4 regions of the Brevibacillus sp. FSL K6-0770 genome follow, and region 1 is predicted to be linked to each of the others. Evidence: riboswitches for the same ligand, from Rfam matches in the RefSeq annotation. Region 1 holds a riboswitch; each other region holds the start of a gene.
The links. A riboswitch is a leader RNA that binds a small molecule or an ion and turns the genes downstream of it on or off. The one in region 1 is predicted to bind S-adenosylmethionine.
Positions count from the first base shown of each region.

Region 2: linked by a shared signal. The riboswitch ahead of NST23_RS23455 (2,3-diketo-5-methylthiopentyl-1-phosphate enolase) and the one ahead of NST23_RS26770 (BMP family lipoprotein) in region 1 are both predicted to bind S-adenosylmethionine.
Region 3: linked by a shared signal. The riboswitch ahead of NST23_RS17810 (aminotransferase class I/II-fold pyridoxal phosphate-dependent enzyme) and the one ahead of NST23_RS26770 (BMP family lipoprotein) in region 1 are both predicted to bind S-adenosylmethionine.
Region 4: linked by a shared signal. The riboswitch ahead of NST23_RS19920 (pyridoxal phosphate-dependent aminotransferase) and the one ahead of NST23_RS26770 (BMP family lipoprotein) in region 1 are both predicted to bind S-adenosylmethionine.

Region 1 is NZ_JBBOBQ010000001.1:5,630,628-5,632,825, reverse strand. It holds gene NST23_RS26775 (methyl-accepting chemotaxis protein) at 1-806, shown strand, start outside; SAM riboswitch class I at 894-1,015, shown strand; gene NST23_RS26770 (BMP family lipoprotein) at 1,221-2,198, shown strand, end outside.
Region 2 is NZ_JBBOBQ010000001.1:4,932,314-4,934,511, forward strand. It holds gene NST23_RS23445 (anti-sigma factor) at 1-180, opposite strand, end outside; gene NST23_RS23450 (sigma-70 family RNA polymerase sigma factor) at 177-653, opposite strand; SAM riboswitch class I at 854-954, shown strand; gene NST23_RS23455 (2,3-diketo-5-methylthiopentyl-1-phosphate enolase) at 1,123-2,198, shown strand, end outside.
Region 3 is NZ_JBBOBQ010000001.1:3,791,172-3,793,369, reverse strand. It holds gene NST23_RS17820 (DUF5665 domain-containing protein) at 1-159, opposite strand, end outside; gene NST23_RS17815 (pyridoxamine 5'-phosphate oxidase family protein) at 334-789, shown strand; SAM riboswitch class I at 878-1,003, shown strand; gene NST23_RS17810 (aminotransferase class I/II-fold pyridoxal phosphate-dependent enzyme) at 1,099-2,198, shown strand, end outside.
Region 4 is NZ_JBBOBQ010000001.1:4,175,048-4,177,245, reverse strand. It holds gene NST23_RS19925 (MFS transporter) at 1-635, shown strand, start outside; SAM riboswitch class I at 732-845, shown strand; gene NST23_RS19920 (pyridoxal phosphate-dependent aminotransferase) at 930-2,111, shown strand.

The DNA of each region.
Region 1 (2,198 bases):
AAGTTGCGACTGGCATGGAATCGCAGGCCAATTCGACTGTGAAGATCGAAGAAGAGGTGCAGTCGATCGACCAGGAGATCGTGGCGGTAACGACGCAGACGAATGCGATGAAGAGCGAGTCCGATCAAAACAACCAGCGCCTGAAAGACAGTGTGGGCATGATGAACGAGCTTTCGCAGCAAATGGAACAGATCGTGTCTGCGGTCAATGTGGCTGCTGCGACGATTCACCAGCTCAATCGCCAGGCGAACCGGGTAGAAGAAATCGTGGGAGCGATCAACCAGATTGCTACGCAAACGAATCTTTTGGCGCTCAACGCCGCCATCGAGTCAGCGCGGGCTGGCGAGCATGGACGCGGTTTCGCTGTAGTAGCTGACGAAGTGCGCAAGCTGGCTGAGCAAAGCGCGACCGCTACCCAGGAGATTACGGAAATTCTCAAATCGCTCCATCAGGAGAGCGAGAACGCTGTGCAGCAAATCAGCAACGGAGAGGCGTCTGTAGCCAAAGGACAGGAGCTGGCTGTAAAAACGGTGGCTTCGATCGAGGCAGTGCGCTCCGGCATGGTGGCATTCCTGCAAGCGGCCGAGCATGTCGGTTCCAGCATGAACCGGGTCAAAATGCGTTCAGGCGAAGTGGCGATGGAGATGTCGACGATTACGGCCGTCACCGAACAATCGGTTGCCAACCTGGAAGAGCTTTTTGCCACCGCAGAAAATCAGCATCAAAAGGTGCGGGAAATTACCGAAGAGCTGGGTGAGCTTAGCAACCTGTCGCATCGACTCCAGCAAACCTTTCAAACGAAATAAACAAACTGGCGGAAACAATCTGAAAAAACAATTGCTTTTTCAGAGCGTTCTGCTAGAATAAGTTCATTGTAACTCAATAGATGATCTACCTTATCGAGAGCGGCGGAGGGACTGGCCCTATGAAGCCCGGCAACCACTGGACATGCGAGACATGTACAGAAAGGTGCCAATTCCTGCAAAACCTGTACCGGGGTTTTGACAGATGAGGAAGAGGACGGCTTCGGACGCAAACTCTTCCTTCGGGAAGAGTTTTTTTTCGTTAGAAGGGGAGGATGGATAGAGGAGGAATAACGAACGATAAAATAATTTTAATGTGAAATATTCGTGTTTAGTATTGATCTTTTTGTCGAAAAACCGTACATTATGGTTAGGATAGAGAAAACGGAGAACGTTCAGATAGGGGAGAGAGACACCATGAAGAAGTTGTTGTTGGCATTGACTACTTTTGCTGTTTTGGCTGCGGGTTGTTCAGCAGGCGGGAATGCACCTGCCGGGAACGCATCGACTGATAAGCCGAAAGAGCAAGCGGCAGGACAAGAAGGTGCAGCGAAGAAACGCGTTGCCTTGATTTTGCCGGAAAAAATCGGCGTGAACCCATTCTTCCAGCAAATGGACGAGGGCGCGAAAAAAGCAGGACAAGAATTTGGCGCGGAAGTAAAAAGCATCGAGTCGACTGACCATGGTGCGATCGAAGAGAACTTGCGCGTAGCCGTAGCGGAAAACTACGACCTGATCATCACTTCTTCTTTTGAAGCAGAAGACGCACTGAAAAAAGTAGCCGCAGAAAACCCTGATCGCAACTTCGCGATTATTGATACAGTAGTCGATTTGCCAAATGTGCGCAGCGTTACTTTCCGCGAGCAGGAAGCAGCTTACCTGATGGGGGCGGCGGCAGGTCTTGCCACGAAAACAAACAAAGTCGGCATGGTTGTCGCAATGGACATTCCGCTTCTGAAAAAATGGACAGGCGGATTCCAGGAAGGCTTGAAATCGACCAATCCGAATGCAGAATTTCTGGTAAACTACGTGGGCAGCTTCACTGACCCGGCAAAAGCGAAAGAGCTGGCTCTGCTGCAAGCATCCAAAGGCGCTGACTTCATCAACGGAGCAGCTGCGGTAGGCGATCTCGGCGTATTCGAAGCCGCGAAGGAAAAAGGCTTCTTTACAGCAGGACAAGACGTTGACCGCACGACGATTGACCCTGAGCACATCGTATTGTCCCAACTGAAAGGGACAGACGCAGCAGCGTATGAAACTGTGAAATCGTTTGTGGAAGGTTCTTTCAAACCAGGTGTCGTCAACTACGGATTGAAAGAAAAAGGCGTAGGCGTAACGTATGTGACTCACGAAAGCAAAACACCGCTGAACGCTTTCATCGGCCAGGAAGTTGTG
Region 2 (2,198 bases), 700 kb from region 1:
GTCGAGTTCCCGTGGTTGCTGCTCTCCTTCTTCGCCCAGCAAAAGCCGCTCCAGCCGCTCTGCGCATGCCTCATCGGCTGCCAGCTCCTCGCCAAGCCGCTTTGCTTCTTCCCCTGTCAGTTCCCCTCTCAAATAAGCGAGCAGCTTTTGCTCGCGATCATGACCGTTTTGGTGCGTCATGGCCCTTCCTCCTTCCACAGCTTTCGCATCTTTTGCCGACCGCGAAACAGCGAGCGTTTGACGTCCGCCAGTTCGATCTCCAACACCTCTGCCATTTCCGCGTAGGAAAATTGCATGGCTGACAGCAAAATGACCTGTCGTTGCTTGGGCGGCAATTGCTCCAGATGCGCATATGCCTCTTTCCACAATTCCTGAGCGACCAACAGTTCCGCCGGGTCGCTCGCGGATGCGTCCGGTCGTTCCGGCATCTTTTCCATGTAGTCGACTGGCCGCCGCTTTTGCTTGCGGTGCCAATCGATAAAAGCGTGGTAAGCGACCTTGAACAGCCATGGCCTGACCTTTTCGCCGCGGTAGTCTTCCAGGGAGGCATACGCCCGGAAAAAAACCTCCTGCGTCAAGTCCTCCGCATGCCTGGTATCGCGTGTCAGCCGGAAAAGGTAGCGGTATATGTCGTTTACATGCATCTGGTACACATACTCCAAGCCTACTTTCCCAATGCCTCCACATCCCTTCTTTACGTACCACGCCCTCTAGCGAAAAAAGTTTCACTTCCGGCCACTTTTTCCCTCTCTACAGAGAGCACATTCCGGCAAAAAACAAAGATTGACTACGGACAACAGAAGTCATATCATGGGTGTAGCACACACGGCTGACTGGCCTGTGAACCACATAACTCTTATCGCGAGCTGGCTGAGGGACTGGCCCTATGATGCCCGGCAACCGGCGCTATTTTTTCTTGAATAGCGAAACGGTGCTAATTCCAACGGATAAGAGTCGGTACGAGAAGCGGCATTGCTGCGTCTTCTGTCCCGACTACTGACCCGAGAGATGAGAGGAGACGAGACGTTTTTATAGTCGACAACCGCCTCCCCGCTCTGGGGAGGCTTTTTTACATGCCCGAAAGCTTCACGAAACTTTTCAAGCTGCCCAAGGAGGACTAGCATGAGTGATCAACGCATCCTCGTCACTTATTTGACGCAAGCCAAAGACTTACACAAAAAAGCAGCCGCCATCGCCGTTGGCATGACGGTCGGCTCCTGGACGGATTTGCCCGCAGCGAAGCAAGCTGAGCTGGCTCCTTATCTCGGGGAAGCCGTGAGCGCTACGCCGCTTGAGACATTGGAAAACGGCGAGACGCGCGGACTGATCACCGTCAGCTACCCGACGCGCAATTTTACGCACGACATTCCTTCGCTTTTGACCGGAATCTTCGGGAAACTGTCCATGGACGGAAAAATCAAGCTGGTGGACATCACTTTCCCTGAGTCGTTTCTACAAGCTTTTCCCGGACCAAAGTTCGGCATTGACGGACTGCGCGGACGTTTGGATGCACAAAACCGCCCGCTGTTGATGAGCATTTTCAAATCTTGCCTCGGTCTTCCCTTCGAAGATTTGAAGACGCAATTCCGGGCACAGGCGCTCGGTGGCGTCGATCTGGTCAAAGATGACGAAATCTTCTTCGCAGACGATCGCGCGCCGTTTTTGGAGCGTATCCGCGCCTTCAAGGAGATCGCGCAGGAGACAGAAGCGCAAACTGGCAAGCCTGTCCTCTACGCGGCCAACCTGACTGGCCCGATCAACGAGCTGAACGAAAAAGCAAAGCGTGCCGTGGAAGCTGGCGCAGATTGCCTGCTGTTCAACGTCCTCGCTTTTGGCTTCGATGCCTTGCACCGCCTGGCAGCCGATCCGGACGTCAACATCCCGATCATGGCCCACCCCGCTCTCGCTGGCGCTTACTATCCGTCGCCTGATTACGGGATCGCCACTCCGCTTTTGCTCGGCACCCTGATGCGAATTGCCGGAGCAGACCTGGTGCTGTTCCCGTCGCCATATGGCAACGTCGCCCTGGACAAAACAGAAGCGCTGCAACTGGCGACCAACTTGACCACTCCGTTGGAAGGCGTGCGCCGCTCGTTCCCGGTTCCATCAGCCGGCATCCATCCGGGACTCGTCCCGCAGCTTTATGCGGATTTCGGTCTGGACCAAATCGTCAATGCTGGCGGCGGCATTCACGGACA
Region 3 (2,198 bases), 1.8 Mb from region 1:
TGCGAGGAAATTGATCCAGAGCAGCTTGCGCGGGGCTGTGTAATTTTGGATGACATCAGCAAGCCGGATATCCTCCAAAAACATGGCGATCTTATCCATGCGCTCGTTCATTTTCCGCACTTCCTGAAGCTCGTGGAGGACTTGATCTATTTTGTGCATGAGCCGATCTGTAGGCGTAGGAGCCACTTGTTTCAACCTCCTTGTTCCTGGAAGCATTGTTTTCTACCAGTTTAGGGAAAAAGCCGACCAGAATCAAGGCGGGGAGGAAAGGTTTGCCTCCGGCTTGCGGGAGGGGTACAATAGACGTACAAAAGTATACGAGGAGGCATCCGAATGGCTGAAACCGTATCCCAAACCTTATCGGAAGAACTGTTCGCGCTCCTGCAAAAAGAGCGCTTTGTGACGTTGGCCACAGTCGATCACGAGACAGGTGCGCCATCCGTCAGTTCCTTGTCCTGGACTTTTGCTGTGAACAGCGGACTCATCCGTTTTGCTGTAGACAGCCGCTCCCGCATTCTCGCCAATATCGCCAAAGAACCGCAGGTCGTGCTGCATTTGATCGGGGCAGGCTCTTCTTTTGCGATCAACGGGCGCGCCGAGCTGAAGGCAGAACGGCTGGAAGGGGTTCCCCTGAAGCTTGCGATGGCGGAGATTGCGATTGACTCTGTCAGAGACGTGATGTTTTACGGTTCGCGCATATCCGTAGAGCCTCAGTACGAAAAGACATACGACAAAAATGCCGCAGCGAAGCTGGACAATCAGGTCATGGACGCCTTGAAAAAAGCGTAGGCGCGGTTGTCACACTCTTGTGGAAAATCTTGTTGACAAGAAACAGCGCTATCCTTTAGTATTAGGTCATTCAAATTGAATAGCAAACTTCTTATCCAGAGAGGCGGAGGGACTGGCCCGATGATGCCCGGCAACCAATCACCTGTATGTTCGTTCATACGGGGAGATAATGGTGCTAATTCCTGCAGAGTTTTTTAACTCTGAAAGATGAGAAGGTCTTGCTTACGGCGACGTAAACAAAGCCTTCTTTCAGAGGAAAGGGGGCTTTTTTCATGCCCCTCGACATCATTGGAGGGAGAGAATTACGGTATGAGACTGGAAACAAAATTGATTCAGGCAGGCGTAGGCAAAGATGAGAAAATGGGTGCGGTGAGCTTCCCCGTCTACTACGCTACCGCTTATCGCCATCCGGCGCTGGGACAGAGCACAGGTTTTGACTATACGCGGACGGCGAATCCTACCCGTTCTGTTTTGGAAGAGACAATCGCTGAGGCAGAGGGAGGCGATGCCGGCTTTGCCTGCGCGTCCGGGATGGCGGCAGTCCATACGGTAATGGGGTTGTTTTCCCAAGGCGATCACCTCATCGTATCGCTCGATTTGTACGGCGGGACGTATCGCTTGTTTGAACAAGTGCTTTCCCGTTACGGGCTTGCTTTTACTTACGTAGATTTGCGCGATCTGGAAGCGGTGAAAAAGGCGCTGCGCGCAGAGACGAAAGCGATTTTCGTCGAGACGCCGACCAATCCGCTCATGCAGATTACAAATATTCGTGAAATAACCAGCTTGGCCAAGCAACACGGGCTTCTGACGATTGTAGACAACACGTTCATGACTCCGTATTGTCAACGCCCGCTAGAGCTTGGGGCTGATGTGATTTTGCACAGCGCAACGAAGTATTTGGGCGGACACAACGATGTGCTGGCAGGGTTGATCGTTACAAAGGGCGAGGAGTTGTCGGAAAAAATCCGGTTTTTGCACAATTCGATCGGCGCGGTGCTGGGGCCGCAGGATAGCTGGCTTCTGGTGCGCGGCATGAAAACGTTGGCGCTGCGCATGGACAGACACCAGTCGAATGCGCTCGCGGTAGCGAAAAAGCTGAAAGAACATCCAGCCGTTGCCGAAGTGTTTTACCCCGGACTGGAAGAGCATCCCGGGCATGAGATTCAGGCGAGCCAGGCGAGCGGATACAGCGGCATGGTTTCGTTCCGGGTACGCTCCCAGGAGCAGGTGGGCTTGTTTCTGCAAAATTTGCGCGTCGTCTCCTTTGCGGAAAGTCTTGGCGGGGTAGAGTCGTTGTGTACGTACCCGGCGACACAGACTCACGCAGACATCCCCGAGGAAGTGCGGGCGTATGTCGGCGTGTGCGATCGATTGCTGAGGCTTTCGGTGGGGATTGAACATCCGGATGA
Region 4 (2,198 bases), 1.5 Mb from region 1:
GCGCACATGGCGCAGGAGAGCTTCAGCCAACGCGAAAAGTGGTTTGGGGAGCCTTGCTGTTTTTGTGCAGCGGCTTGCTGATCAGCTGGATTGTGTACGTGCAATGGACGACGGTGTTGTCGACTTACATGCAATCTTTGGGCATCTCCTTGCGCCAGTACAGCTTGCTGTGGACGCTGAATGGCGGCTTGATCCTGTTTGGTCAACCGCTGATCGCCTGGGTCATTCGCCGCTTTGCTCGCACGCTGAAAGCGCAAATGCTGCTCGGCTCCTACGTCTTTGCCTTGTCGATGCTGATTTTGTCGCAGTCGACCTCCTATGCGGGCTTCGTCGCCGCAATGTTTATCATGACGTTGGGCGAAATGCTCGTCTGGCCAGCCGTTCCTGCCGTAGCCGCACAAATTACGCCAGCAGGACGGGAAGGCTTTATTCAAGGGCTGATCGCGGGAACAGGCTCGGCAGGGCGGATGCTCGGACCGTTGCTCGGCGCGATCATTTTCCAGCACTTTCAGGCGCAAGGGCTTTTGTACATCATGGCAGGGCTTGCGCTCTTGTCCGTGGCGTTTTTCGCCTTCCACACAACGTTTTTGAATCGCCGTCAAAAGGTGGCTGTGCCAACCGCAGAAAAGATGTAGCGAAAAAAGGCGAGCGCCTGCGGGGAAGCATCTTGACACGTCGAGAGCAGGCAATGTAGTATGAAGAAGATTAAAAACAGTATATTCCGTGTGATTTACTTATGAAGAGAGGCGGAGGGACTGGCCCTATGAAGCCCGGCAGCGGATCTGCGCGTGTAGCGATGCAGATGCTGTGCCAATTCCAGCAGGAGTATTCCTGACAGATAAGGACGTGACCAAGCTGATCTCCCCCTTTTTCTGTACGGAAAAAAGGGGTTTTTGCTGTATGGGCGAAAAGAAAGGAACTGAAGAGAAATGCGTATCCAACCTTCCGACATGATTGACCGACTGCCAACCCAATTTTTCGCGACGCTGGTAGCGAAAGTAAATAAAGTCATCGCCAACGGGCACGATGTGATCAACCTGGGGCAGGGAAACCCGGACTTGCCGACTCCTCCCCACATCGTAGAAGCGCTGCAAGCACATACAGCCAACCCGCTTCACCACAAGTACCCGCCTTTTTCCGGCCGACTGGAACTGAAGCAGGCTGTTGCGCACTGGTATAAACAACAATTTGACGTAGACCTTGATCCGGAAGAAGAAGTAGCGGTTTTGTTCGGCAGCAAAACAGGACTGGTGGAAATTTGCCAGGTGCTGATGAACGCAGGCGACGTCGCGCTCGTACCGGACCCGGGCTATCCGGATTACTGGTCGGGTGTGGCGGTCGTCAATGGTCGGATGTCGATGATGCCGCTGACAGCAGAAAATCAGTTTTTGCCGGACTACAGCAAAATTCCGCAAGCCGATTTGGATCGGGCCAAGCTGATGTTTTTGAACTATCCGAATAACCCGACAGCGGTGAATGCGCCGTTTGAATTTTACGAGGAAACGATTCAATTTGCCCGCAAGCATGAGATCGTCGTCTGCCACGACTTTGCCTACGGCGCGATCAGCTACGACGGCAAAAAGCCGGTCAGCTTCATGCAGGTGCCAGGGGCAAAAGAGGTCGGTGTCGAGTTTTACACTTTGTCCAAAACGTACAACATGGCTGGCTGGCGCGTAGGTGCGATGGTCGGCAACCGCGAGCTGGTGAGACTGATCAATCTGATTCAGGATCATTATTTCGTCAGCCTGTTCGGTGCTGTGCAAATGGCAGCGGTAACCGCGATGACCGAATCGCAGCAATGCGTTCGGGATTTGGTGGCTGTCTACGAAAGCAGACGCAACGCCTTGTTCTCCAATCTGCACCGCATCGGCTGGCAAGCGCCGCCGTCCCAAGGCTCGTTTTTTGCCTGGCTCCCGGTTCCAGCCGGATTCACTTCCATCGAGTTTTCCGATTTGCTCTTGGAAAAAGCGCATGTCGTCGTTGCTCCCGGTGACGGCTTCGGCCCTACCGGGGAAGGATACGTTCGCGCCGCGCTGTTGTCGAGTGAAGAACGTCTGGCCGAAGCGGTACAGCGCATTGAGAAATTAGGACTGTTTGCCAATACCAAATAGGATGAGAACGGACCGCACTTTCCTGCATGAGAAAGTGCGGTTTTTGTTTGGAAATCAGGGGATAGCAGGAGATTTTCTGGGTAAAAT